DNA from 3 places in the Frankia sp. RB5 genome. Region 2 is predicted to be linked to each of the others. Evidence: riboswitches for the same ligand, from Rfam matches in the RefSeq annotation. Region 2 holds a riboswitch; each other region holds the start of a gene.
The links. Region 2 has a riboswitch for cobalamin ahead of AC6EXY_RS04920 (ribonucleoside-diphosphate reductase subunit alpha). Riboswitches for the same ligand answer to the same signal wherever they lie in the genome.

Region 1 (9,567 bases), on a different contig from region 2:
CCGACGGGCAGATCCGCTCCGGCATGGTGAGCACCGGGCCCTGGCCGGCGTCCTTTGGCACCCCGCCCGCCGGCTACCGCGGGTTCTCGTACACCTACGGCTACTACGAGGGGCGGGTGCGCATTCCCCGCGGCAACGGATTCTGGCCGTCGATGTGGGAACTGCCCGTCAGCAGCGGCCAGGGCGCGGCCGGCTGGCCCGACACGGGCGAGATGGACGTCTTCGAGATCCCGGGGAACAACCCGACCGAATATCACTTCACCGCGCACTGGGGTGGAGGCGGCGGTGCCTGCGGGCACCCCTGCTCACCGCAGCAGGCGACCATCTCCGACGCCTCCGCCGACTGGCACGTCTTCGGTCTCGACTGGGAGCCCGACGGCCTGACCTGGTACGTCGACGGCCAGAAGATGGGGCGTACCGTCACCGACCCGGGTGCGGTGAAGAACACCCCGTTCTTCGTCATCGCCAACCTCAGCGTCGGCGGAACCTGGAAGCCGCTGGGCGCCGGCGTGGACGCCAGCACGCCGTTCCCGGCCAGCATGGACATCGACTACCTGCGGGTCTACCAGCGATCCTGACGAGGTCGGGACGAGGTGGGACCGGGTGCGGGGTGCCGTGGACGTCGAGCCGATCGCCCGAAGCCTGCGGGTCGTGCCGATCGACTGACCGGCCGCGTCGAGGGACGGCGGACGACCGGCGGACGGCCGAGGCCCGGCGCGTCCGGGTCGCTCAGCCGAGGATGGTTGACGGTCGTGCCGTCGCCGGGCGCCGACTCGATGGCCAGCGTGCCGGCCACCCGGGTGACCCGGCGGCGCATCCCTGCCAGCCCGTACCGTCCCGCCGGGGACGGGGTGTCCGTCGCGAAGCCCGCGCCGTCGTCGGCGACGTCGAGGAGCAGCACGTCGTCGAGATAGCTCAGCGTCAGATGGCCTGGCAGGTGACCGACTACTGCCAGGAGGCGGAGTGCGGGGCGATGACGAGGACGACGCGGCGCGGGGCGTCGGGGAGGCCGTCGTAGGGCAGCTGGTAGCGGCGGGCGAGGACGTCGAAGAACGCGCCGTCAGGATCGGGCTCGATCGCCTCGACCTCGCCGCGCACCTCCAGATAGCGGTACGGCTGGTCGGGGTCGTGCACGGACAGGGCGACGCGCGGGTCGGCGACGGCGTTGCGCCCCTTCTGGCGGTCACTGGTCGTGGTCAGGCGCAGGTGGGTGCCGTCCCAGCGAAACCAGACCGGGTTCGACTGCAGGCGCCCGTCCGGTCGCAGCTGGGCCAGGTGGCCGAACAGCGGCCGTTCGAGCAGGTCGCGGTGGCTGTCGGGGATGGTCATGCGACTCCTCGGCCGTCGGGGGAGCGAACGACCGCGAGCCTATATCAAGGGCTTGATACGTATCAGAGGCTTGATATCGGCGTGGCGTCGGTCGCGGCGTAGGTGGACAGGACGGCCGTCGCCCGTGCGAGCAGCGTGCGCAGGGTGGCCAGCTCGGCGTCGGTGAAGGCGTCCGCGAGCCGGCGCTCGACGGCCACGGCCGCCGCGTCGGCGGCGCTCACCAGCTCCCGGCCGGCCTCGGTGAGCTGGGCGAGCTGGACCTTCGCGTGGACGGGCGAACCGCCGCGGGACACCAGCCCCCGACCCTCCAGGATCGCCAGCAGGCTCGCCATCGCCTGCGGTGTCACCCCGCAGCGCCGGGCCAGCTGCGCGCCGGACGTGCCCCCCTCCCGCGCCCGCGACAGCGACAGCATCGCCGCGTACTGGGGAACGGACAGGCCGAACGCCCGCAGTACACGGGTCTTCTCCCGCATGAGGGCCTGCTCGGCCTGCTTGATCGCCAGACCGGGCCGGCCGTCGGGATCGTCGACGAACGGATCCGCCGCCGACGGCGCCGCACTGGTCGTCCTGCTCGCCTCCTGCACCGCTCCAGCCTGCCACCGGCCTGGCAGCCGGGTCGCGCCCGCGGCGTCGCCAGCCGGACGGGCCGGTGCCCACCATGGCGTGCGACCGAGCGGCGGCCGGGCCTGGTGGAAGGCGCCGGGATCGGCTCGGGTCGGCGGAAAACGCGTCGACACCCACGCACATCGCCACTACCGTTACGTTCTGTGCATGTGATTGGGTCGCGCCGCCGGGGGCAGCCGCCTCCCCCCTGGGTGGTCTGGGAGGCGCTGACCACGCCGAACCGCGACCCCCGGCGGGTGTGGCTGATCCCTCACAGGGGCGAGGTCCCGCCCCGGGTGATCGAGGCGGACCGGCCGCACCTGGTCGTCTGGTCGTCGCTGTGGACCAACCGTCCGGGCTACGTCATCCGGTTCGACCTGGAGCCCGCGGGCCAGGGGACGAGTCTGCGCTGGACACTGCTGGCCCCGGACGAGCCCGCGCCCGAGGTCGTCGGCGGGCTGCGCTGGCGGATGAACGAGCTCATCAACGCGCGTCTGCGCTACTCCTTCGGCCAGTAGGCGGCGCCTGGCGCGCGAATCCGGGCCCGGGGCCCGGGTGAGCAGGGGGCCGTTCAGGTGGGTCGCGGAGCCGGTGGTGGCGGTGACGCGTGGGAAGGCGCATCGTCCGCGTACCGGGCGGTTGGCTGTGGAACGTCGCGCTCGACGAGGGTTGCCAGGCCGTCGAGGACGCGGGCCAGACCGAAGCGGTAGGCGTGGTCGGGATCGTGGGCGCTGCCGTGGGCCTCGCCGGCGGCGGCGCCCACCCGGCTGGCCAGGGGATAGCTTTGCTCGTCGAGCACTCGGGCGAGCAGGGGGCCGACCCGGGCCCACCAGCGGGCGTCGTCGCGCCCGTCCTGCTCGGCGGCGATCGTCGTCGCCTTCTGGTTCGCCGACCGCGCGTTCGCCTGCACGAAGGTCAGCAGGTAGGTCAGGCAGTCGTCCATCTCGACGTCGGTGAGGCCGAGGCCGTCGAGGGCGGACAGCTCGTGCTCGTACTTCGCCATGAGGCCGGGGCCCAGCGGCGGGCGCAGCGTGGAGACCTCGGCGGCCCACGGGTGTGTGCGGAACAGCTCCCGGTTCTCCTCCGCGACGGCAGCGAGCCGTTCCCGCCACCCCGCTCCCGCGGTGTCGGTGCGGGGCATCCGGGCGTAGACGGCGTCCAGCATGAGATCGAGCAGCTCGGCCTTGCCCGGCACGTAGGTGTAGAGGGTCATCGGCACCACGCCGAGCAGGCGCGCGAGTGCCCGCATGGTGACGGCGGCCAGCCCCTCGCGGTCGGCCAGCGCGACGGCCGCGTCGATCACGGTCGCGAGCGTCAGCCCGCGGGCCGGACCGCGGCGGGGGCCCGCGGGTGCCGTGCCCCACAGCAGTTCCAGGGTGCGTGCCGGGTCGCCGGCACTCGAACGTTCGTCGACCACCTGGTCATCATCGTCGACAGAACTCTGTACGATGTATCCTGTACGGCGTACGTCATTTTGGTCGATGGCTCTCGTGGGGGTTCATGTGAAGATCAGTTCGTCCGCGGTCTCGTTGAACGTCGACGACGTGGCGGCGTCGTCGGGCTTCCTCGCCCGGCATTTCGGGTTCACCGAGCGGATGGCGGCGGACGGCTTCGCCTCGCTGGCCCGCGACGACGCCGGGGTGAACGTCGTCTTCCTACGCCGCGGCCTGGCCACGCTGCCTGCCGACCAGCGTGAGGATCACGCGCGGGGCCTGATCCTCGCCTTCGTCGTCGAGGACCTGGAGGGCGAGCTCGCGCGGCTGCGGGCCGAGGGTGTGGCGATCACGATGCCGCTGACCGAGGAGGAGTGGGGGGAGCGGGCGTTCCAGGTCCGCGACCCCAACGGCGTCATCGTCCAGCTCGTCGACTGGAACGGGACGGGCGAACCGGCCGGGGATCCGGCGGCTCGGGTCAGTGGCGGTCGCAGGCGGGCTGGATTCCGATGCCGGCGTAGTAACGCGCGGCCTCGGGGGCGAGGGGGATCAGACAGTAGACCGAGCTGGTCGTGATGGCCCGGTTCGCCGTCTCGAAGTGCCGGCCGTCGGAGTCGTCGCCCCACAGGGCGCCCTCGAAGTCCGCGCGGTGCTCGACGAGATCGCGGGCCGTGAAGGCGACCAGAGCAGGGTCGGCGCTCTGGTTGACGACCAGGCCGTTCGGCGCGCCCACAGTGGGGACCTGTCCGACGCCGGGGTAGTCCCGCGATGTGATCGTCGCGGTCTCGTAGACGCCTCCCGCCACGAACCGGGTCCCGAGCAGGGGCCGGTAGTAGTCGTCCCAGTTACGCGCCATCGGGGCCAGATAGTCCGCCAGCGGCAGCATCCGCAGGCGAAGGCCGGCCCCGATCGCCCTGGTGATCTGCGGGGTCGGCGCGCCACCCGCCCACAGCACGGCGTCGATCCGCCCGGTGCGCAGGTCGTCCAGGCTGCTGTCGAGGCCCTTGGGCTCGATGGTGACCGGGCAGCTCAGGACGTTCCTGATCAGCACCTCGCCGATCTGCCGGCTGCCCGAGTTCAGCAGGCCGCTGGAGACGCGCCTGCCACACAGCTGCGCCGCGCTGGTGACGGGAGCATCCTCGCGCACCATCAGGTGGACCAGGTCGAGCCACAGCGGTCCCACGGTGCGCAGGGCGTCAAGCGGCTCGTTGTCGAACTGGTTGACGCCGAACCGCGCGTCCACCGTGGTGTTCAGCTGGCTGACCGCCATGACGCAGAGGGAGCTCGCGCCGTCCTGCAGACGGTTCAGGTTGTCCGCGGTGCCGTTGGTGGCCGCCACGTTCACGGTGGTGCCCGGATACCGGGCCTCGATGTGTCGTTTCAGCACGGTGCCGTAGTTGTAGTAGGGCGTGTTCGCCTGTCCCGTCTGGAGGGTGACGGTGGGACAGGCGCCCAGCCGCGCGCCCGCCTGCGGCTTGAGCGCGAGCCACAGGACGGCCGCGAGGACGGCGACGGCCGCGCCGGCGGCCGTCGCGACGAGCAGGCCGGCTCGCCGTGGCCTCGGCGGCGGGGACGCCGTGTCGGTGCCGGCGTCCCCGGTCCCGGCGTGCGTGCCGGGGGCGTCGGGCTGCCCGGCCGCGGCCGGTAGGCCCACGACGACGGTGGTCTCCCAGCCGCGCCGGGCCTCGGCGTCGCCGGCCCGCACCGGATCGGGTTCGTCGTCGCCGAGCAGGCTCGACAGCAGCTGCCGGGCGGTCGGCCGCCGCGCGGGATCCTTGTGCAGGGCCCGGGAGACGATCGGCTCGAGATCCGCCGGCAGCTCGCGCAGATCCGGCGGGTCGAAGCGCACCCGGGACGCCATGTCCGCGAAGCCCCCGTCCCCGAAGGGCGTGCGACCCGTCGCCGCGTAGACCACCACGCCGGCCCAGGCGAAGATGTCCGCGGCGTAGGTGATCTCGACCTGGCCTCCGTGCAGGGCGAGCTGCGCCTGCTCGGGAGCCATGAACGCGGGGGTGAGCCACTGGGGGACGGCCGGCTCGGTCCGGACGTCGCCGGTGTCCCGCCCGAGCAGGGCCGAGGCCACGCCGAAGTCGATGACCCGGGGTCCGTGCAGCGCGAGCAGGACGTTTCCGGGCTTGAGATCGCGATGCACGATGCCGGCGTGGTGAATGGCGCGCAACGCGGTCGCGACGCCGATCGCGAACCGCTTCGTGTCGTTTCCCGACAGCGTCTCGCCCTCGGTCACCTGGCGGCGCAGGTCCGGCCCGTCGACGTACTCCGTGGCGAGAAAGGGAGTGTCCCCGGTGCTGACGTCGATCACGGCGGCGGTGCAGAACGGGTCGACCCGCTGCGCGTTCCGGATCTCCCGAAGGAATCGGTCCCGGAAACCGGGGTCGGCGACGTATTCAGCCCGGATGACCTTCACCGCCACGGGTGTGCCGCGGCTGGTGACGGCGTAGTAGACGGTCCCCATCCCGCCTTCGCCGAGGACCCGCAGCACCTCGTACTCCCCGATCCACCTCGGATCGAACGGCCGCAGGGGCTCGCCGGGGAGCAGCGGCGCCGGGAAGGACGGCTCGCTCATCCCTGCTGCCCGCACGAAAAGTGACATTTCCACCGGGTGCGGAATGGCTGGCCAGGGCGTGGCTGACGCGGGGTCGCCGGAGAGGTCCGCATCGGGCGGTCGGCGCTGCAGGGCCGCCGGGTATCCCCGGCCTGACGTTCGGATACCCGCGTGCCGATGCCTGTCACCATTCTCCCCGACGCCTTGTTCCCCACCAGGACGCGACCGGATCGTGCCCCTGCCGGGACGTCCAGCGTGGGCCATGACCATACCGGAGAGAAAAGCCCGTCACGAGGAGGCCGGCCGCCACCCGGGATTTCGCGAGGCGCCGGAATGCGGGTGGTGGGGCCGGCGCGGGTGATCGGAGGGTACGGTGCTGGGTGGCGATGTTCGCGGGGTGCCCCGGGTGACCGGGGAGAATCGGGAAGCCGGTGGGAGTCCGGCACGGGCCCGCCGCGGTGACCGGGGAGTCGCCGTCCACGCGCGCACGCGCGGCCACTGGGCCTGACCGGCCTGGGAAGGCGGACGGTACGACGTCGATCCGGAAGTCCGAAGACCGGCCCCGCCTCGACGCCGCCCGTCCAGGGCGGCCCGACAGCGGGAGCCTGCCATGCCCGTCCACCATGATCTGGATGACCACCTGCGGCGTGCCGCGCTGTACGAGCTGGTACACCGCCGCCGGGATGTGCGCGGCGAGTTCACCGGCGCGCCGGTCGCGGCCGAGGTGCTCACCCGCATCCTCGCCGCCGCGCACGCCGCGCCGAGTGTGGGGCTCAGCCAGCCCTGGGACTTCGTCCAGATCATCGACGGCGGGACCCGGCGAGCCTTCCACCGTCACGTCCAGCGGGAACGGGCGGTGTTCGCGGACACGTTGACGGGGGAACGGGCCGAGCGGTTCGCCCGGATCCGCATCGACGGGGTGCTCACGTCGTCCCTGTCGCTGGTCGTGACCTATGACCCGGCGCGCGGCGGGCCGGCGGTGCTCGGCCGGCACGCCATCGCCGACGCGGGCCTGTACTCCGTGTGCCTGGCGGTGCAGAACCTGTGGCTCGCCGCGACCGCCGAGGGGCTCGGCGTGGGCTGGGTGTCGTTCTACCGGGAGGAGTTCGTGCGGGACCTGCTCGGCATCCCGGCCGGGATCCGACCGGTCGCCTGGCTGTGCCTCGGGCCGGTGACGCGGCTCGCCGCTCGGCCCGACCTGGAACGGCATGGATGGGCCCGGCGCCGCCCGCTGGCCGACGTCGTGCACGCCGAGCGGTGGGGGGCACGCGGCGAACCGGCATCGGCGGGGACGGCCTGCGGCCGGGACTGACCCGGAGGTGGGACGCCCGGTCGGGCGGCGCGCGGCCTGATCGGGCGCGCCCGGCCGGGCGGCGACGAGCGCGGACGCGCCGTGTGGCGGGCGGGCGCACCGCATGGGCGGGCCGCGTCAGTGCAGGGCGACGGCCGTGCGGGCGCGCCGCATTCCCGACGGGGGCGGGCGCCGCCATCCCCCGGTGAGCAGAACCATAGTCGCGCCGGTCCGCGCGCCCGCGTGCGTGCTGCATTCTGGCCTCGGACATCGACGGCCGATCCGCCCGGCGGCAGCGCCGAACCGGAGTTACCCGGCAGGGTGATGCCAGGCCATCTGGCGGAGTCGGCGCGGGAGAGGGGACGCGGGCGCGAAATGTGGGGAGAGGGAGAATCCGCCGCGCGCCGGTGAGAACGCGCCGCGCGCCGGTGAGGTCATGTCACGCGCTGACGGGGAGGCTGGCCGGTGGGACGGGAATCGGGTCCGGGTCGCGGGACATCCCCGCGGGGCGGCGGCATGTCCGACGGCCGGCCAGGGACGGCGCCGGTGGGGTGACGGGGCGGCGGGGCGGGTGGTGCCCGGCCGGGGGTCCCCGTCGATCGATCTGGATCTCCGCAGCGAACTGGAACTCCACAGCGAAGTGGTGATGGCACCGAGTGGTTAGAAAGCTGGGAAGTTCCTACATCCTGGAATCCCGGGTCGGTCGGGGTGGCATGGGTGAGGTGTGGCGCGGGCGCGACGAGGCGGGAAACGTCCTCGCCTTCAAGCTCCTGCTGCCGCACTTCACGGCCGACCCCGGGGTGGTGGCCCGCTTCATGCGCGAGCGGGCCATTCTCATCCGCGTCCAGTCGCCCTTTGTCGTGGCCATTCACGACCTGGTCGCCGAGCGCGGCGACCTGGCCATCGTGATGGAGTTCGTCGAAGGCTCCGACCTGCGCCACGAACTGCACCGCCGCCGCACGCTGCCTCCCGCGGAGGCCGTCTCCCTCGTCGTCGACGTGCTCGCCGGCCTGGGCACCGCCCACCGGCTGGGGATCGTGCACCGCGACCTCAAGCCGGAGAACGTGCTGCTCGACCGCCGTGACGGCCGCACGCGGCCGAAGGTCTCTGACTTCGGCGTCGCCGGTCTGATGGCCTCCGCGACCCGGCTGACGGTGCCGGGCGGCATGCTCGGCACCCCGCTGTACATGGCGCCCGAGAGCGTCGACGGTGGCCCGGTCGGGCCGGCCGCGGACGTGTACGCGGCCGGCACGATGCTCTACGAGATGCTCTGCGGCGTCGCGCCGTTCGCCGGGCGGGAGATGCTGTCCATCCTGCGCGCGCACGCCGACCTCGTGCCCGGCCGACCCCCGGGGGTGCCCGATGCGCTGTGGTCGGTGCTCGCCGCGATGCTCGCCAAGGACCCCGCCGCCCGCCCCGGCGCGGACCGTCTGCGCGCCCTGCTGCCCGGGCTCGTGGGGCTGCCCGCGAGTCGCGCGCTCGGCGACCCGCCGGCGTCGGCGCGGCTGCCGGGCGCGAGCGGAGGCGCGGCGACGGTGCGGGTGCGAGGGCGCGCGGATCCCGCGGGCCTCGCCGGATCGTCGGCGACCGCCCGGCTGGGCCAGCCGGGAGAGGCGGCGGCCGCCGTCATGACGCCCCTGCCGGGCGACTGGCCCGGCGGAGACTCCCTCGGCGCCGCCCCCGCCTTCCCGGCGGACGCCGTCACCGCGGTCGTACTGGCGGCGACCGGCGGTCCGTCCGACGCGGACCGTGCCCCGTCCGGCGCCGCGCCCATGGAGGGGGAGGACGGGGAGGCGGTCGCCCTGCCGTCGGCGCGGCAACCGACTTCGCCCCCCGCCCCCGCGGACGGTGGGGACGATCCGGTGACGACCCCGGTGCCCCTGGCATTGGCGGCCCCGATGCCGTCAGCGCCGGCGTCATCGTCGGCATCCGGGGTGTCGTCGGCATCCAGGGTGTCGTCGGAGCCCGGGGTGTCGTCGGAGCCCGGGACGTCGTCGGCATCTGGTTCGCCATCGGCATCTGGCCAGTCGCCCGCGTCGGTGCCGGCTCCGCCCTCGACGCCAGGCGTGGCGGCATCCGGTGCTCGGGGCGGGCCGGACCCGCGCACACGGGCGGACGACCCGCGGCGCCCGGACGCGGCCGGGACGGATGTCCACGGGCAGGCGGCCGATGCCCGCGGGTCGGGGGAACCGGGCAACGGACAGGCGGAGGACGGACAGGCGGAGGACAGCGAGGACGCCGCCGACCCGAATCCCACGGTCATCGTCGAGACGGCGGTGGTCAGGAACGCCCTCGCCAAGGGCGACACGAGGCCCCGCGACCGGGCGCGTGTCCTCGCCGTCGCGGTC
Region 2 (9,567 bases):
GATCGCCGCCGTCTACCCGGGCATGTGGCTGAGCGACCCGGTGCTCATGTCGGAGACGCCCGCGATCCTGTCCTGCACGCTGCTCATCCTCGCCAGCTACCGGCTGTGGAACCGCCGGCGTCCGTTGGACGCCGTCTGGGTCGGGGCCGCTCTGGCCGCCGCGATGCTGGCCCGGACCGAGCTGGCGCTGCTCGCACTGGCGCTGGTGACGCCGATCGTGCTCCGGCTGCCCACGCTGACCTGGGCCCACCGGCTGCGGCTGCTCGTGGCGTGCGCCGCGACCAGCGCGCTGCTCATCGCACCCTGGGTCGGCTACAACCTGTCCCGGTTCGACGAACCGGAGTTCATCTCCAGCGGGCTCGGCGTCACCCTGGCCGTCACCCACTGCGACGACACCTACCACGGTCCGCAGCTCGGCTGGTGGTCGCTCGCCTGCGCGAACTCCCTGCGCAACCCGCCGGCGGAGGCCTCCCAGCGCGACAGGTTCTTCCGCGAGGCGGCGTTCCACTACATCGAGAAGAACAGCGACCGGCTGCCGACGGTCGCGGCCGCGCGACTGGGCCGGACCTGGGCGGTCTATCGGCCCTGGCAGCAGGCGCGTTTCGACACGCTCGAGGAACGCCCGGAGACGGTCAGCAGGATCGGATCGGTGTCCCTGTGGTGCCTGGCCGCGTTCGGCATCGGCGGCCTGGTCGTCCTGCGCCGCCGACGGACGCCGGCCCTGCCCCTCCTCGCCACTCCGATCGTGCTCTCCCTGGCATCAATGATGATCTACGGGACGACCCGCTTCCGGGCCGCCGCCGAACCCAGCGTCGTCCTGCTCGCCGCCGTCGGCCTGGGCGCCCTGCTGTCCACGGCTCTCGCCCGTCGACAGAATGCCGCGAGGACGCGGACGGCGACGCGGCAGCTACTTGACTAAGACAGGTAGCTGCCTAAACTAGAGAGCGTGCCTCCCGCCTTCGACCCACAGCTGCTCAAGGGCGTGCTGTCGGTCCTGCTGCTTCGGCTGCTCGCCGAGCGCGAGTCGTACGGCTACCAACTGGTGCAGCGCCTGCGCGACATCGGGCTGACGGACATCGCCGACGGCACCGTCTATCCGGCACTGACGAGGTTGGAGCGCGAAGGCCGCGTCAGCAGCCGGCTCGTACCCTCCCGCTCCGGCCCGGCCCGCAAGTACTACCGCCCCACTCCGGACGGCTACGCCGCGCTCGCCCAGGGCGCCGACAGCTGGAAGACGCTGTCCGACGTCGTCAACCCGGTCCTCGCCCGCTCACTCCCCCCGCATCCCGCCGAACCCTCGGAGGACTGACGTGTCACCGCCCCCAGCACCCGCCTCGGCCACCATCCGACCGCTCGCCGTCTCCGATCGCCTGCGCCTTGAGGTCGCCGTCTGGAGCCTCGACGCCCATCTGGCCGACCTGCCCCGCCGCGCCCGCGTCGCGCACCGCAGGGAGATGCGTACCAACCTGCACGCCGCCGCACGGGATGTCGGGACGGCCGAGGCGCTGCGCCGACTCGGTCCGACCCGTCGGCTCGCGGCGGGCTACCTGGCCGCCGAGTTCGGCGAGTGGCAGCCCCGCCCGGCCTGGCGGACCGCCAGTGCCATCGTGTTGCTCGCCGTCCTGATGATGACCGAGCTGGTGACGGAGGCCCAGAACGCCTTCGCCGACGGCGTGCGCGCGATCGATCCGCATGCCACGGGCACCTTCCACTGGCCCGGCTTCCGGTACCTGATCGACGACACCACCTACACGTTCACCGACGGTCGCTACACGTCGGTCGGCGGCGCCTGGACTCCCCTGTTCTACGCCCTCCTCGCGGCCGCCACGATCGTCGGAGGGCGGCTCTGGCGCCTGCTGCCGGCCTGGCGCCGCCACCACATCGACGACTGACCCGCACCCGCGGTACCGACCTCCCGGGCAGATCCAGGGCGTCCTCCCGCTCACCGTGCCCGAACCCGTCCGCGTGCCTGATGCGGCCGCCCTCACCCAGGGCTCCCACTGACCCCGATCGCGCGTCGACCGTCGCGCTCGCGCCCCGACGCCAGGCCGATCGCCACACCTCCGTGGACCACGCCGACACCGCGGATGGTCTCCGGGCTAACACGTAGCGTGGCACGGTGATCCCGGTCCTTCTCCAGGAGTGTGGCCGCTGGACGCGCTCGACGCCGGGAGCGGCCATGCGGTGTGATCGACCAGCTCCGGCGAAGGGCCTGGCGGGGGAGGCGACATGACGTGGTGGCAGATCAGCGCCGCAGCAAACGCCGTGATCATGGCCGCGTACACGGCGATCTCCGTCGCGATCGGGCGGGCGCTGTGGCGGTCTGGGCAGTGGCGGAAGAACCGGCTGGGGCTCGCCACCACCGCGATCTTCTTCACCTGCGGCGTCCACCACGGCTGGCACACGGTGCACCTGTTGTTGCCGGACCACGCGATGAACGTCCTCACCGGCCATCACATGACCGGTGGCGGTGACATGCCGGGTATGGAGATGGGCGACGAGTCGGATCGCGATCACATCGCGGGCAACCCGATGCGGCTCGCGTTCAACGACCCCAGCACCACGGCCTGGGACATCATCACCGCGGCGGCCGCCGTCTGGTACTGGACGCTGCGGAGCCGTTTCCCGGCGCTGGTTCGCGGAGCCGCCGTGTTCGAGGACCTCAAGCTCCGCCAGGCGGAGGAGCAGACGTTGCGCGAAAGCGAGGAGCGGTACCGCGGCATCGTCGAGACCACCAGCGAGGGGGTGGCCCTGCTCGACCAGGACGGCCGGATCGGGTACGCCAACACGCGGTTGGCCGACCTCGTCGGGCGCGGCGGACCGGAGCTGCCCGAGCTGGATCTCGTGGACCTGGTCGTCGACGAGGACCATTCGAAGATCATCGACGGGCTGACGCGGGCCCGCCGCGACGGGACCCAACGCGTCGAGGTCGGGCTGTGCCATGCCGCGGGGCGACCGGTGTCCGCCCAGGTCGCCCTGACCGCTCGGGTCGGCGCGACCGGTGAGGTCGAGGGATTCCTGGCCATGGTCGCCGACGTCACCGACCAGAAGATCGCCGAAGCCCAGCTGCGCCAGGCGCAGCGTCTCGACGCGGTCGGCCAGCTCGCCGGCGGTGTCGCCCACGACTTCAACAACCTGCTGACCGTGATCGACGGCTACGCGGCGATGCTGCTGGCCCAGACCGACGGACCGGCACGGGCCGACCTGACCGCGATCCGCGGCGCGGCCGACCGGGCCGCCGGGCTGACCCGCCAGCTGCTCGCGTTCTCCCGCAACCAGGCGGCGAAGCCGCGGGCCGTCGATCTCAACGAGCTGGTCGGCGGTCTCGAGGAGATGCTGCGTCGCCTGATCCGCGAGGACGTCGAGCTGGCTGTCCGGACCGGTGCCGCCCCGGCCACGGTCTGGGCCGATCACGTGCAGCTCGAACAGGTGATCGTCAACCTGGTCGTCAACGGCCGGGACGCGATGCCGGACGGCGGCCGGCTCACGATAGCCACCGACCACGTCGACCTCGACGCGCACGAATCCCGCCGCCTCGGCCTCCCATCAGGCGGCCAGGTGGTGCTCACCGTCACCGACACCGGCCATGGCATGCCGCCGGAGGTCCAGGCCCGGGCCTTCGAGCCGTTCTTCACCACCAAGGACCAGGGCAAGGGCACCGGTCTGGGGCTGTCGACCGCCTACGGCATCATCCGGCAGGCCGGCGGCCACATCACCGTCAGCTCGGCGCCCCACGCCGGCAGCACGTTCCGGGTCTACCTGCCGGTGGTCGCCGCGGTCGTCGACCAGCGGCCGGCCGACCCCGGCGCCGAGCGCCTCGCCAACGGCGACGAGACCATTCTGCTGGTCGAGGATGACCCCGCGGTCCGCGAACTGACCGAACGCATTCTCACGGCCGCCGGCTACCGAGTGCTCGCCGCCGCGAACGGCCAGGAGGCACTCGACCTGGCGCGACGCCATCCCACCATCGACCTGCTCCTTACGGACGTCATCATGCCCGGCACGAACGGCCGCCAGCTGGCCGACCGCCTCACAAAGATCATCCCTGACCTTCCCGTCGTATACACCTCGGCGCATACGCATGGCGTTCTCGACGAACGGATCGAGGGCGCCGCCGTCGCCTTCCTCGACAAGCCCTTCACCGCCGCCACACTCACCCGCACCATCCGCGAAACCCTCGGTGCCCACCCACATACCCCGCACGCTATGGGCAGATCCGCCGAGAATCCTCGCCCGGGGCGTACCGTGCCCATTCCGCGGGCGTGAAGGACCGGCCCGCGATGGCGCACCGCGGCGCGCTGGTCGGACAAGGCCTACTTCTACTCCCGCGCCAACGTGCTCTGACAGACCGAACGGCTGCGGCGACGGCCCTCGCCTGATCGCGAGTGTCGGACGCGGCGGTGATGTTCTCGGGCCGATGGCGGCGGTCACGGGTCGGCACCCGCGGCCTGCCCGCCATCCACGAACCCGAGCAGGCCGCCCCGCCGCCACATCGGCCTGACGGCTCCTCCGCGACTCGGCTCGGCTCAGCCCGCATCCCGGTAGCCCAGGAGCCGAGTCGCGAGCCCCGGAGTGCGGACAGCGAGGTGATGCCCTCCGGACGACCGGGGCTCCGACACAACATGTGGGATACTTGCAGGCATGTGAGTCGCATATGTAGGGTGTGCCTCGCACTGGTTCGGCCGCCCCCGCCATGGGCGGCCGTCGTAAGAGGGAATCCGGTGGAAGGCCGGGACTGCCCCGCAGCGGTAAGTGGGCGCGACCACCGTCAGGTGCGCTGGGCGCGAGAAGCGCCTGGGAAACGCGACGGCCAGTAGGTCCGTCGGGCGTAGAGCGATGCCGACGGGAGCCCGCGAGTCCGAAGACCTGCCAGTGTGCCGCGCGTGCCCACGCGCGGCGGTCCGCCGGCCCCGAGGGAGGGTCTGGACACCGTGCCGGAGCTGGTCCGGGCACGGGCACCTCGCCGGTCATCGCCGTGGCCTGGCGTGCTCGCGTGCTGTCAGACGCGCCGCGCCGCCTCGACGTGTCAGGCCGTCTCCGGTGCCCGCGTCTCGGGGTCGCGTCCCGCGCCGGTGTCCTGCTCCGTCGTGCCGCCGGTCCAGCCCACGCACCGGACCCGCGCGAGGAGCGATGTTGACCGTCACCGAGTCGTCCCCGATCGGTACTCAGGCGTTGCGTGTCCGCCGTCGCGACGGCGCGCTCGAACCCGTCGACGTGACCCGGATCATCGCCGCGGTGGCGCGCCGCGCGCAGGACCTGGACCGGGTCGACCCGCGGCGGGTCGCGGCCCGCACCGCCGCCGGGCTGTACGACGGGGTGACGACCGAGGAGGTCGACCGGCTCGCGGTGCGGACCGCCGCCGAGCTGATCGGCACCGAGCCGCAGTACTCGCGGCTCGCCGCCCGCCTGCTCGCCGCCCTGATCGCGGACGAGGTCGGCGGCCAGGGGATCACCTCGTTCAGCGCCGGTGTGGCACGGGGTCACCGGCTCGGCCTCATCGGCGAGTCGACCGCCAGGTTCGTCGCCGCTCACGCCGCCGAGCTGGACGCGCTCGTCGACCCGGCCGCCGACCGGGCCTTCGAGTACTTCGGCATGCGCACCGTGCAGGATCGCTACCTGCTGCGCCACCCGCGGACCCGGCTGCTGGTCGAGACCCCGCAGCACTGGCTGCTGCGCGTCGCCTGCGGGCTGTCCCACGACGTCGCCGAGGCCGGGGAGCTGTACCGGCTGATGGCGTCGCTCGCCTACCTGCCCAGCTCACCGACGCTGTTCAACGCGGGCACCGCGCATCCGCAGATGTCGAGCTGCTTCCTGGTCGACTCGCCGCGCGACGAGCTGGAGTCGATCTACGAGCGGTACGGGCAGGTCGCCCGGCTGTCGAAGTTCTCCGGCGGCATCGGGATCGGCTTCTCCCGGGTCCGCTCGCGCGGCGCGCTGATCCGCGGCACGAACGGCCGGTCCAACGGCATCGTGCCGTGGCTGCGGACCCTCGACGCGTCGGTCGCCGCCGTCAACCAGGGCGGCCGGCGCAAGGGCGCGGCCTGCGTGTACCTGGAGCCCTGGCATCCCGACATCGAGGAGTTCCTCGAGCTGCGCGACAACACCGGCGAGGACGCCCGGCGCACCCACAACCTCAGCCTCGCGCACTGGATCCCCGACGAGTTCATGCGCCGCGTCCACGCCGACGACACCTGGTCGCTGATGGACCCCGACGAGGTCCCCGACCTGACCGACCTGTGGGGCGACGCGTTCGACCGTGCCTACCGGGCCGCGGAGGCCGCCGGGCGCTACGTCCGCCAGCTGCCCGCCCGCGACCTCTACGCCCGGATGATGCGCACCCTCGCGCAGACCGGCAACGGCTGGATGACCTTCAAGGACGCCGCGAACCGGACCGGCAACCAGACCGCCGAGCCCGCCAACGTCATCCACCTGTCGAACCTGTGCACCGAGATCCTCGAGGTCACCAGCGACAGCCAGACCGCCGTCTGCAACCTCGGCTCGGTGAACCTGGCCCGCCACCTGCTGGCGCTGTCGCCCGGCGACGGCGACCCGTCAGCATCGGCGGACCCGATCGCAAACCCGACGGTGGACGCGGCGGGGGATGCGGCGGCGGGACCGCCCACGGACCCCGCGACGCGGATCGACTGGGCGAGGCTGCGCGCCACCGTCCGCACGGCGGTGACGTTCCTCGACCGGGTGATCGACATCACGTACTACCCGACCGGCGAGGCCGCCGCGAGCAACCCCCGCTGGCGGCCGGTCGGCCTCGGCGTCATGGGCCTGCAGGACGTGTTCTTCGCGCTGCGGCTGCCGTTCGACTCCCCCGCCGCCCGGGAGCTGTCCACCAGACTGGCCGAGGAGATCGCGCTCACCGCGCTGGAGCGGTCCGTGGAGCTCGCCCGCGAGCACGGCCGCCATCCGGCGTTCGCCCAGACGCGGGCCGCCCGCGGGGTGCTGCACCCGGACCACTTCGACGTGACGCCGACGCAGCCGGAGCGATGGGCGGCGCTGCGGGCCGCCGTCGCCGTGCACGGCCTGCGCAACAGCCTGCTGCTCGCGATCGCGCCGACCGCCACCATCGCGTCCATCGCCGGCTGCTACGAGTGCATCGAGCCGCAGGTGTCCAACGTGTTCAAACGCGAGACGCTGTCGGGCGAGTTCCTGCAGATCAACACCTACCTCGTCGAGGAGCTGCGCCGCCGCGGGCTGTGGACCGAGCGGGTCCGGGAACGGATCCGGGCGGCGGACGGCTCGGTGCAGGGGCTCGCCGAGCTGCCGGACGACGTCCGTACGGTGTTCCGCACCGCCTGGGAGCTGCCGCAGCGGGCGCTCATCGACCTGGCCGCGGCCCGGATGCCCTACCTCGACCAGAGCCAGTCGCTGAACCTGTTCATGGCCGACCCGAACATCGGCCGGCTGTCATCGATGTACTCCCACGCCTGGTCGGTCGGCCTGAAGACGACCTACTACCTGCGCTCGCGCCCCGCGACCCGCATCCAGCAGGCGACGGTCACCACCGACGCCGCCGCGTCGGTCGCCTGCTCTCTGGAGAACCCGGAGAACTGCGAGGCATGCCAGTGACGCTCCTCGACCCGGGAATGAAGCTGACTCTGCGCCCGATGCGCTACCCCGACTTCTACGACCGGTACCGGGCGGCGATCCGCAACACCTGGACAGTGGAGGAGGTGGACCTGCACGCCGACCTCGCCGACCTGCACCGCCTCAGCCCCGCCGAGCGGCACCTGGTCAACCGGCTCGTCGCCTTCTTCGCCACCGGCGACACGATCGTCGCGAACAACCTGGTGCTGAACCTCTACCGGCACGTCAACGCGCCCGAGGCGCGGCTGTACCTGTCCCGCCAGCTGTTCGAGGAGGCGGTGCACGTCCAGTTCTACCTGACCCTGCTCGACACCTACCTGCCCGACCCGGACGAGCGGGCCGAGGCGTTCGCCGCGGTCGACACCGTCGCGTCGATCCGCGCCAAGGCACGGTTCTGCTTCCGCTGGATCGACTCCCTGGGCGCCCTGGGCCGGCTACGCACCCGCGCGGACCGCCGCGCCTTCCTGCTCAACCTGATCTGCTTCGCCACCTGCGTCGAAGGGCTGTTCTTCTACGGCGCGTTCGCCTATGTCTACTTCCTGCGCTCCCGCGGCCTGCTGCACGGGCTCGCGTCCGGAACCAACTGGGTGTTCCGCGACGAGTCCCAGCACATGGAGTTCGCGCTCGACGTGGTCCGGACCATCCGCGCCGAGGAACCGGACCTCGTCGACGAGGAACTGGAGGCCGCCGTGCGCCGGATGCTCGCCGAAGCGGTCGACGCCGAGACCGTCTTCGCCGAGGATCTCCTCGCCGGCGGCGTCGCCGGGATGACGGTCGCCGACATGCGGACCTACCTGGAACATGTCGCCGACCGTCGGCTGGCGCAGCTCGGATTCACGCCGATGTTCGGCTCCGCGAACCCGTTCCCGTTCCTGGAACTGCAGGACGTGCAGGAACTGTCGAACTTCTTCGAGCGCCGGGTCTCCGCCTACCAGGTCGGAGTCGCCGGCACGGTGTCCTTCAACGAGGACTTCTGACTGCCGCAGCCGGTGGCGTTCGACGCCTATCTTGTCGCGGCGGCGCGTACCCGTTCGATGGACCGGAGCGTGAGGGCGGGGAGGGGATGCCGCAGGTCGCCCTCCAGCCATTTGCTGAGGGCGACGACCAGAACCCCGTTGGCCAACCAGGTGAGGGCCAGCCGGTCGGCTTCGTCGGTGGCGGCGGGGCGGTGCCGAGCGAGTTCGCCGGCTATGACGGCACTATGGGTCTGCATTGCTTCAAGCGGGTAGGTGGCGAGCTCTGTACTCGACGCCGTGATCGCCATTCTGAGGGTGACGTTCTCACGGTCCCGCTGCAGAATCTCGGCGAAGCCGATGAGCGTGGGTTCCAGCGCGCGAAGGGTGAGTTCGCGAGGAGGTCGATCGCGGAGCAGAGTGCGGAGATTCTCGCTCAGAGTCCTGTCGTATTCGAGCAGGATGGATCGCTTCGTGGGGAAGTAACGGAACACGGTCCGCTGTGAGACACCCGCCGCCTCGGCGATCTCGTCCACCGTTGTGCTGTCGAATCCCCGGCTGGTGAACAGTTCCATGGCGGCGGTCTCGATGGCCCTCCGCGTATCCAGAAGCTGACGATCCCGGAGCCGGCCGGGTGGGGAGGACCGGCCCGCGGCGACACCTGCGTGGCCTGGTTCCATGCGTTCACGGTAGCCGATCCGCGATCGCTCATCCTCAGGACGTCGAAGGGTGGTTCCCGCGCCCACGCGACCGGTTCGGACTCTCTGGCATCGGATTAATACTTTCCGTGGCCACGTCGGGCTGCTGTGGTCGGCGGCTCCCGGACTGGTTGACACGACACTCCGCCACCGTGATGCTGGTCACTGTCATGGTGGCAGTTCTGACATCTACGAGAGGGCGCCTCTGATGGCTGCGAGTGCACGTCTGATCGGGCCCGTTCACGGGGGGGCGCATGGCTGGCCCCTCGGCACCACGTTGGTCGATGTGAGCACCTACGGGTACGTGGAGGAGGAGT
Region 3 (9,567 bases), on a different contig from region 2:
CTGCCTCGGCCCGCGCGCCGGCCTCGGCGTCGGGCGCTGGCCTGGTCGCCTCGTCCTCCGCCAGGTCCGCGGGGTCCGCCAGGCGGTCGATGGACGGCGCGCCGGCCGGACCGTAGACCAGCTCGTCGAGGCGGGCCGCGTCGAGGTCGTCCGGTGCGAGGCGGAGGTGTGGCTCGAGGCAGGGGTCTGGCTCGAGGCGGGTGTCTGGCTCGAGGCAGGGGTCTGGCTCGAGGTGGAGGGCCGGCTCGAAGGGCAGGTCTGACTCGAGAGGCAGGGCCGAACCGGCCGGCAGCGGCAGGCAGCTGAGCACGAGGTGCGCCGGTCGGTCGGCGAGCAGGGCGAGGGCCTGTTCACCTGACCGGGTGACGTCGACGTCGTAGCCCTCGCCGATCAGCGCGGGCACGAGGTCCCGCCGCATGCCGGCCTCGGCGCCCACAAGCAGAAGAGTGGTCCGCACCTTGCCCATTTTCCCTCTTCCAGGCCTGTTGTCCCCTACAGGGCACACCCGGTCGGAGGCCGGACCGTCCTGCCCCACGGTGAACCTCGGCGACAACCGTGCCGTTGCCTGCCTGCGGGAACCGGCTGGCACCCACCCGGCGGGCCAGACGTCCCGCGCCCGGGGTACTGCCGGCACCCGCAATGGGGACCGCCGACCCGGCCCGATCGACTGGGCCCGGGGCCTGCGTCCGAGCCGGGACCCGCATCCGGCGCTCCGTTTCCCGCACCCGCCTCCGGCGTTTTTCCGCACCCGCCTCCGGCGTTCCGCGCAACGCGGTCCATCCCCATCAATGGGCCCGCAGGGTGCTGACGGCGCGCGCCGGACGCGCCGCTGCCCTCAGCGGTCGGCCGTGGTGCCGCCGTCCTCGAGGTCGCCCTCGGTGCGCAGGTAGAGCTCCTGCAGGGCGGTGAGGGTGGTGGGTTCGGGGTGCTCCCACAGGCCGCGGGCGGCGGCCTCCAGCAGGCGTTCGGCGATGCCGTGCAACGCCCAGGGGTTGGACTCCAGGAAGAACTTCTGGCTGTCGGCGTCGAGGGCGTACGTCTCGGCGAGGCGCTCGTACATCCAGTCGGCGACCACGCCGGCGGTGGCGTCGTAGCCGAACAGGTAGTCCACGGTGGCGGCCATCTCGAACGCGCCCTTGTAGCCGTGGCGGCGCATCGCGGCCAGCCAGCGCGGGTTGACGACCCGGGCGCGGAACACCCGGGAGGTCTCCTCGTTCAGGGTCCGCGTGCGCACGGCGTCGGGGCGGGTGCTGTCGCCGATGTAGGCGGCGGGGGCGCGGCCGGTCAGCGCGCGGACGGTGGCGACCATGCCGCCGTGGTACTGGAAGTAGTCGTCGGAGTCGGCGATGTCGTGCTCGCGGGTGTCGACGTTCTTCGCGGCCACGGCGATGCGCCGGTAGGCGGTCTCCATGTCCTCGCGGGCGGGAGTGCCCTCGACGCCGCGGCCGTACGCGTAGCCGCCCCAGGTGGCGTAGACCTCGGCGAGGTCGGCGTCGTCGCGCCAGTTGCGGCTGTCGATGAGCGGCAGCAGGCCCGCGCCGTACGCGCCGGGTCGCGAGCCGAAGATGCGCAGCGTGGCGCGCCGCTCGTCGCCGTGGACGGCGAGGTCGGCGCGGGCGTGGGCGCGGACGAAGTTGTCCTCGTCGGGCTCGTCGAGGCCGGCGGCAAGCTGGACCGCGTCGTCGAGCATCGCCACGACGTGGGGAAACGCGTCGCGGAAGAAGCCGCTGATGCGCACGGTGACGTCGATGCGGGGGCGACCGAGCTCGGCGAGGTCGATGGGTTCCAGACCACGCAGTCGGCGTGACGCGTCATCCCACAGCGGCCGCACCCCGAGCAGGGCCAGTACCTCTGCCACGTCGTCGCCGGAGGTCCGCATCGCCGACGTGCCCCAGACGGACAGGCCGACCGACTCGGGCCAGCGCCCGGTGTCGGCGCGGTAGCGCTCCAGCAGCGAGGCTGCCATCGCCTGGCCGGTTTCCCAGGCGAGCCGGCTGGGCACGGCCTTCGGGTCGACGGAGTAGAAGTTGCGGCCGGTCGGCAGCACGTTGACCAGCCCGCGCAACGGCGAACCACTCGGCCCCGCCGGCACGTAGCCGCCGTCGAGGGCGTGCAGAACCCCGGTGATCTCGTCGGTGGTGCGGGCCAGCCGCGGCACGATCTCCGTGGCCGCGAACCGCAGCACCGCGCCCACGGCCTCCCGCCGCTCGTCCGGAGCCTGCAGGTCCGCGGGCTCGGGCAGGACGGCGTCCAGGGCGGAGGGGACGGCGTCGGGGTTCCAGCCGTGCCGCTCCATGGCGGTGACCAGGGCATGGGCGGTGCGTTCGGTGGCGTCGACGTCGGCGCGGGTGGCGGCGCCGGCGTCCTCCGTGAGGCCGAGGGCCTCGCGCAGGCCGGGAAGACTGTGCGTGCCGCCCCACATCTGGCGGGCGCGCAGCATCGCGAGCACCAGGTTCACCCGGGCCTCGCCGGTCGGGGCGAGGCCCAGGACGTGCAGGCCGTCGCGGATCTGCGCGTCCTTCACCTCGCACAGCCAGCCGTCGACGTGCAGCAGGAAGTCGTCGAACTCGGCGTCGTGCGGGCGGTCGGCGAGGCCGAGGTCGTGGTCGAGCCGGGCTGCCTGGATGAGCGTCCAGATCTGCGCGCGGATCGCCGGCAGCTTCGCCGGGTCCATCGCGGCGATCGACGCGTGCTCGTCGAGCAGCTGTTCCAGACGGGCCATGTCGCCGTAGCTCTCGGCGCGGGCCATCGGCGGGACGAGATGGTCGACGAGGGTGGCGTGCGCGCGCCGCTTGGCCTGCGTGCCCTCGCCGGGGTCGTTGACCAGGAACGGGTAGATGAGCGGCAGGTCGCCGAGCGCCGCGTCCGACGGGCAGGACGCGCTCATCCCCACCGTCTTGCCGGGCAGCCACTCCAGCGTCCCGTGCTTGCCGAGATGGACGAGCGCGTGCGCGCCGAACCCGCCGCCGGACCCGGTGGCGCCGCTGCCGACCGCGGCCGCGCCAGCACCAGCGCCGGTAACGTCGGCGTCGGCGTCGGCCGTGGGAGGGGCGGACAGCCAGCGGTAGGCGGCCAGGTAGTGGTGGCTCGGCGGCAGGGCCGGGTCGTGGTAGATCGCGACCGGGTTCTCGCCGAAGCCGCGCGGCGGCTGGACGAGCAGCACGACGTTGCCGGCGCGCAGGGCGGCCAGCACGATCTCGCCGTCGTCGTCGTGGGAGCGGTCGACGTAGAGGTCGCCGGGCGGCGGGCCCCAGTGGCGTTCGACGGCCTCGCGCAGGTCGGCGGGCAGCGTGGCGTACCAGGAACGGTAGGCGGCGGCGGTGATGCGCACCGGGTTGCCGGCGAGCTGCTCCTCGGTCAGCCACGCCGGGTCCTGCCCGCCGGCGGCGATGATCGCGTGGATGAGGGCGTCGCCGTCGCCGGCCGCCACGCCCGGCAGCGCGTCCGGGCCGTCGGCGGGGCCGATGTCGTAGCCGGCGTCGCGCATCGCCCGCAGCAGTGCGACGGCGCTCGCCGGGGTGTCGAGGCCGACCGCGTTACCGATGCGGGCGTGCTTCGTCGGGTAGGCGGACAGCATCAGCGCGATCCGGCGCCGCGCCGGTGGGATGTGGCGCAGCCGGCCGTGGGCGAGGGCGATGCCGGCGACCCGGTCGGCCCGTTCCGTATCGGCGACGTAGCTGGTCAGGCCGTCCTCGTCGACCTCCTTGAAGGAGAACGGGACGGTGATGAGCCGGCCGTCGAACTCGGGGATCGCGACCTGGGTGGCCGCGTCCAGCGGGGACAGGCCGTCGTCCGAGCCGGCCCACGCCTCCCGGCCGCCGGTCAGGCACAGCCCTTGCAGGATCGGGATGTCGAGGGCTGCCAGAGCACCAACGTCCCAGGCCTCGTCGTCGCCGCCCGCGCCCACCGCCGCCGGCTGGCTGCCACCCGCGGCGAGCACCGTGACGACCAGCGCGTCCACCTGGCCGAGAACCTCGAGCAGCCCCGGCTCCGCGGCGCGCAGCGACGCGCAGAACACCGGCAGTGCCCGCCCGCCCGCCCGTTCCACCGCCGCGCACAGATCCTCGACGAACGCCGTGTTGCCAGCGACATGATGTGCCCGGTAGTACAGGATCCCGATCACTGGCACGGGGCTGGCGGTCCCGGTCCCGGTCCCGAGTGTGGCAACGGGCTCGGCCGCGAGCTTGGACGCGGCCATGGGCCGGGGCGCGGCGGCGGAGTCGCGAGTCGCGGCGGCCGGGCGGTCGAGGACGCCCCAGGACGGTGTGGTGATCGGCGGGGCGAATCCGCCGCCGGTGAGCAGCAGCGTGTCGGCGAGGAAGCGGTGCAGTTCAGCGAGGTTCGCCGGGCCGCCCTCGGCCAGGTAGGCGTGCGCCTCGGCGCAGATCCCGGCCGGCACCGTCGAGATCGCCATCAGCTCGGCGTCCGGGGCACGCTCCCCGCCGAGCACGACCACCGGCCGCGGGCCGGCGAGCAGCGCGTCCAGCCCCTCCTCCCACATCCGCCGGCCGCCGAGGATGCGCACCACGACGACGTCGACGCCGTCGGTCAGGGCGGCGAGGTCCGCGACGTCGACCCGAGCCGGATTGCCGAGCCGGAAGCGGACACCGCTCGCACGCGCCGAGAGCAGGTCGGTGTCCGACGTCGACAACAGCAGGACGGTCGCGTCCAGCTCGCCGGCGGGCGTGGCAGGGGCGGCCAGGCTCTCGGCCGGTGACGTTTCGCCGGGTGACGTTTCGCCGGGTGACGGTTGGACGGGGGGCGTCTGGGCAGGGGTCATGGTCGTGCCTTTCCCGGGGATCCGCGCCCCCGCGTCAGCCGGCCGGTGCCGGACGGCGCCCCGGACCACGGCATGGCGGGACGGACCGTGCCCGTCGCGGGCGAGGCGAGTATCCCGGCTCCCGGATCCGCGCCGCGGGGCTTCGAGGACGAAGCCGCGCCGCGCACGTTCCCCTCAGGCCTTCCCAGCGCGGGCACGCCGCCCGCGTCAGTGGCCGTACGTCGAGGTTCGCTGTCCGGTGACGGTGGCGGGACCGCGCCGGATTCGCACCGGACTTCCTCGCCGCTCGCCGCTCGTGGCCGCCTCACCATCGCAGAGCGGGCACCAGGACTGTCAAGAACGGCAGCTGTCAAGGCCCCGTGCCCGTGACCGTGAGAGCTGTGGGGCGAAGCTCAGCTGCCGACCTCGATGACCCGGCCGCCGCACGTCGCATCAGGTGAGTCACGCGAACGCCGATCAGCCGGCGGGTGCCCGGTTGGCGCACGTATGCTCCGCCGGTGCCCACCAGTCCGCGCGAGCGCGTCGCCGACGCCTGCCCGGGGGTGCTGCGTACGCACGCGGCCGCGGACGGCGCCCTCGCCCGGCTGCGCCTGCCCGGTGGCCTGCTCGACGCCACCGCCGCCCGTGCGCTGGCCGCGTGCGCCCGTGAGTTCGGCGATGGCTACCTGGAGCTGACCTCCCGCGGCAACGTCCAGCTCCGGGGCCTCGCCGACGGCGCCGCCACCATCCTCGCGGCCCGGGCCCGCGCCGCCGGGCTGCTGCCGTCGGACACCCACGAGCGGGTCCGCAACATCGTCGCCTCGCCGCTGTCCGGCCGCGCCGTGGCGTCCTGGCGGGATGTGACGCCGCTCGTCGAGGCCCTGGACCGCGCCCTGTGTGCCGATCCCGCGCTGGCCGCGCTGCCCGGCCGGATCCTGTTCGCCCTCGATGACGGCAGCGGCGACGTCGCCGCCCTCCCCGCCGACCTCACCCTGATCGCGCTGCCGGCGGGCCGTATGCTGCTCCGCGTGGCGGGTGAGCCGCGGGCTGTGCTCCTGCCCGAGCGTTGTGCCATCCCCGCGATCCTCGCCGCCGCGCACGCCTTCCTCGACCTGCTCGCCGCCACGGCACCGGGCGACACGCCCGCCTGGCGCATCGCCGAACTCCCGACCGGCCACGACCGCCTGCTCACCGCCGCCCAGCTCGCTGCCCGCCGCGCACGCACGGACGATCGGGAGCCCCCGGCGGCCACCATCAAGATCATCCAGGCGGGCACGGCGGCCCGGAGCAGGGGCGATGCGTCGGCTGTCACACCAGGGCCGCACCGGCACAGTGATGGTCGGTACGCACTGACCGTGCTGGTCCCGCTCGGGAGACTGCGCGCCGACCAGCTCGACCTGCTCGCCGAGATCGCCGACGAGGCGGCGGGAGACAGTCGGATGGTGGTGACCCCGTGGCGGACGGTCGTCCTGCGTGATCTGGATCCGTCCGCGTCGCAGGGGTTCGGCGCTCGGCTGGCGGCGGTCGGGCTCGTCGTGGATCCGGCGTCCGGTTGGGTCGGCGTCACCAGTTGCGCCGGCCGTCCGGGCTGCGCGCGCGCCCTCGCCGACGTTCGACGCGACGCCGCCCGCTATGCCGCCCACGTCCAGGGATCGACGACGTCGGTGCACTGGTCGGCGTGCGCTCGGCGGTGCGGTCGTCCGGCCGGTGATGTCGTCGACGTGATCGCGGACGAGTCCGGCTATCGCGTACACGGCGGCGAGGAGCTGCCCGCGGATCGCTGGGCGGCGCTGAGTCGTGAGCTGGCGTCGCGCCACGAGTCCGCGTCGCTGCAGGAACTGATGTCGACGTGTGCCGGAACGTCGGGCGCGTCGACCGGACGGGAGGGTGACTGAGTGGACGCGGCGGCGGGAACGGCGGTACCGACGGTGGCGGCGGGAACGCCGCGTCCGGAGTACGTCCGGGACGGGGCGGAGATCTATCGCCGGTCCTTCGCGACGATCCGGGCTGAGGCGCGCCTGGACGGGCTGCCCGTCGACGTGGCCCGCGTCGCCGTCCGCATGATCCACTCCTGCGGGATGGTGGACCTGGTCGACGACCTGGCGTACAGCCCGGGCGTGGTCGCCGCGGCCCGGGCGGCGCTGCTCGACGGCGCGCCGGTGCTGTGCGACGCGCAGATGGTCGCCGCCGGGGTGACGCGCCGCCGCCTGCCCGCCGACAACGAGGTCCTGTGCCTGCTCGGCGATCCGCGGGTGCCGGCGCTGGCCGCCGAGCTCGACACCACCCGCAGCGCCGCCGCCGTCGACCTGTGGGGTGAGCGGCTGGCCGGCGCCGTCGTCGCCATCGGCAACGCGCCCACGGCGCTGTTCCGCCTGCTGGAGCTGCTCGACGCCGGCTCCGTTCCCCGCCCGGCGGCGATCCTCGGCCTGCCGGTCGGCTTCATCGGCGCCGCCGAGTCGAAGCGGGCGCTCGCCGACGACCCGGCGGGCAGCGAGTTCCTCGTCGTCCATGGCCGTCGTGGTGGCAGCGCGATGGCCGTCGCCGCCATCAACGCGATCGCGAGCGAAGACGAGTGAGCGCCGTCGAGGAACGCGGGGCGGGCGGCGCGGGACGGCTGTGGGGTGTCGGCGTCGGCCCCGGGGACCCGGAGCTGATCACGCTCAAGGCGGCGCGGCTCATCGGCGACGCGGACGTGATCGCCTACCACAGCGCCCGGCATGGCCGCAGCATCGCGCGGCGCATCGCCGCCACCCACCTGCGCGGCGACCAGATCGAGGAGGCGCTCGTCTACCCGGTCACCACCGAGACGAGCACCCATCCCGGCGGCTACCGCGGCGCCATCGACGAGTTCTACGAGGACTGCGCCAAGCGCCTGGCCGCCCACCTCGACGCCGGCCGCGACGTCGTCGTGCTCAGCGAGGGTGACCCGTTCTTCTACGGCTCGTTCATCCACCTGCACCGCCGCCTCGCCGACCGCTACCCGACCGAGGTCGTCCCCGGCGTGACGTCGCTGTCCGCCGGCTGCGCGGTGCTCGGCCGCCCGCTCGTCGAGGGCAACGAGGTGCTCACCGTCCTGCCGGGCACCCTGCCGCCGGACACCCTCGCCCGGCGCATCGAGGGCACCGACACCGCCGTCGTGCTCAAGATGGGCCGCACCTTCCCCGGCGTCCGCGACGCGTTCACCGAGGCCGGCCGCCTCGCCGACACCTGGTATGTCGAACGGGCGACCACCACCGGCCAGCGCGTCGCCCCCCTCGCCGACGTGGACCCGGCGAGCGTCCCCTACTTCTCCCTCGCCGTCCTGCCCAGCCCTGTCCGCGGCCCGGGCGACCCGGCCCCGCTGCGCGCGGGCCAGGCCGAGTGGGTACTCACCGCTGCTGTCACGCCCGGTGAGGCCGTGCCCGGTGAGGCCGCGCTCGGTGACGCCGCGCCCAGTGTCGCCTCGCCCGGCGTCACCTCGGTGGAGAGGGCGGCGTCCGCGTCGGCCAGGGGTGACGGGGGCGCCGGCGGCGAGGTCGTCGTGATCGGGCTGGGACCGGGCGACGCGGGCTGGCTGACACCGCAGGCCGCGGCCGAGCTCGCCGCAGCCGACGACCTGATCGGCTACGGCCCGTACCTCGACCGGGTGCCCGAACGGCCCGGGCAGCGTCGGCATCCATCGGGGAACACGGTCGAGGCCGACCGGGCCGAGCACGCGCTGGAACTCGCCGCCGCCGGCGCCGCCGTCGCGGTCGTGTCCTCGGGCGATCCCGGGGTGTTCGCGATGGCGACCGCGGTCGTCGAGGCGGCGGCGCAGGACCGGTTCGCGCACGTCGACGTGCGGGTCGTGCCCGGGCTGACGGCGGCGCAGGCGGTGGCGAGCCGGGTCGGCGCGCCGCTCGGCCACGACTTCTGCGTGCTGTCGCTGTCCGACCGGCTCAAGCCGTGGGACGTCATCGAGGCCCGCCTGCGTGCCGCCGCCGGCGCCGACCTCGTCCTCGCCCTCTACAACCCGGCGTCACGCACCCGCCGCGACCAGCTCGATCGTGCCCTCGCCGTCCTGCGCGACCACCGCGCCCCCGACACCCCCCTCGTCATCGGCCGGGACGTCGGCGGCCCGACCGAGACGGTCACCGTGACCACGCTCGGCGACATCGACCCGTCCGTCGTCGACATGCGCAGCCTGCTCCTCATCGGCTCCTCCACCACCCGCCTCGTCCCCCGCGCCGACCCTGACAGCCCCCCGCTCGTCTTCACCCCCCGCCGCTACCCCGTGTAGCGCGTGGATCACGATCGTCGTCGGGGTTCGCGGGCCGTCCCCGCCGACCAGGGATCGGTAGGTAGCCCATTGCGCAGGTGTCTGCGTGTGGGTTGACCTGAAGCGCTTGAGGTTCCGCAGACTGGGTCCATGGCAGCGATCGACCGGGTTGACGACGCCCCGCCCCTGACGATCCAGGAGGTGTCGAGGCTGAGTGGACTGTCGGAGCCGACCCTGCGGTACTACGAGAGGATCGGCCTGATCGACGCGGTGGACCGTGACGGAAGCAGTGGCCACAGGCGGTACAGCCCCGCCGCGGTGGAGACGATCGAGGCGTTGGAGTGTCTGCGGGCGACCGGAGTGAGCGTGCGGGACATGCGTGCCTACCTCCGCCACCTCGACATCAGCGACGCGACCCGGCTGCGCGAGCTGTTCCAGTGCAATGCCGACCGCGCGGCCGAGGAGATCGAGCGCATGCGGGTGCGAACGCGTTATCTCCAGCTCAAGGCCGACCTGTGGTCCGCACGGGAACGCGGCGACACCGCCGCTGAGAGGCGCGCCATCACCGAGA

Region 1: it holds a riboswitch for cobalamin, as region 2 does, so the genes downstream of both, bluB (5,6-dimethylbenzimidazole synthase) here and AC6EXY_RS04920 (ribonucleoside-diphosphate reductase subunit alpha) in region 2, are expected to answer to the same signal.
Region 3: it holds a riboswitch for cobalamin, as region 2 does, so the genes downstream of both, AC6EXY_RS07790 (cobaltochelatase subunit CobN) here and AC6EXY_RS04920 (ribonucleoside-diphosphate reductase subunit alpha) in region 2, are expected to answer to the same signal.

What each region holds. Positions count from the first base shown of each region.
Region 1 is NZ_JCBATA010000068.1:33,747-43,313, forward strand. It holds gene AC6EXY_RS27255 (glycoside hydrolase family 16 protein) at 1-578, shown strand, start outside; gene AC6EXY_RS27260 (sensor histidine kinase) at 563-901, opposite strand; gene AC6EXY_RS27265 (PPOX class F420-dependent oxidoreductase) at 946-1,329, opposite strand; gene AC6EXY_RS27270 (MarR family winged helix-turn-helix transcriptional regulator) at 1,392-2,066, opposite strand; gene AC6EXY_RS27275 (hypothetical protein) at 2,229-2,450, shown strand; gene AC6EXY_RS27280 (TetR/AcrR family transcriptional regulator) at 2,504-3,349, opposite strand; gene AC6EXY_RS27285 (VOC family protein) at 3,435-3,941, shown strand; gene AC6EXY_RS27290 (serine/threonine-protein kinase) at 3,844-5,949, opposite strand; cobalamin riboswitch at 6,310-6,507, shown strand; gene bluB (5,6-dimethylbenzimidazole synthase) at 6,539-7,240, shown strand; partial or broken gene AC6EXY_RS27300 (serine/threonine-protein kinase) at 7,933-9,567, shown strand, end outside.
Region 2 is NZ_JCBATA010000006.1:134,993-144,559, forward strand. It holds gene AC6EXY_RS04900 (glycosyltransferase family 39 protein) at 1-919, shown strand, start outside; gene AC6EXY_RS04905 (PadR family transcriptional regulator) at 947-1,309, shown strand; gene AC6EXY_RS04910 (hypothetical protein) at 1,311-1,892, shown strand; gene AC6EXY_RS04915 (hybrid sensor histidine kinase/response regulator) at 2,230-4,266, shown strand; cobalamin riboswitch at 4,658-4,888, shown strand; gene AC6EXY_RS04920 (ribonucleoside-diphosphate reductase subunit alpha) at 5,131-7,581, shown strand; gene AC6EXY_RS04925 (ribonucleotide-diphosphate reductase subunit beta) at 7,572-8,576, shown strand; gene AC6EXY_RS04930 (TetR family transcriptional regulator) at 8,603-9,127, opposite strand; gene AC6EXY_RS04935 (alpha/beta hydrolase domain-containing protein) at 9,459-9,567, shown strand, end outside.
Region 3 is NZ_JCBATA010000011.1:36,346-45,912, forward strand. It holds gene AC6EXY_RS07785 (winged helix-turn-helix domain-containing protein) at 1-466, opposite strand, end outside; gene AC6EXY_RS07790 (cobaltochelatase subunit CobN) at 836-4,780, opposite strand; cobalamin riboswitch at 4,889-5,060, opposite strand; gene cobG (precorrin-3B synthase) at 5,278-6,654, shown strand; gene AC6EXY_RS07800 (precorrin-8X methylmutase) at 6,655-7,335, shown strand; gene AC6EXY_RS07805 (precorrin-2 C(20)-methyltransferase) at 7,332-9,017, shown strand; gene AC6EXY_RS07810 (MerR family transcriptional regulator) at 9,147-9,567, shown strand, end outside.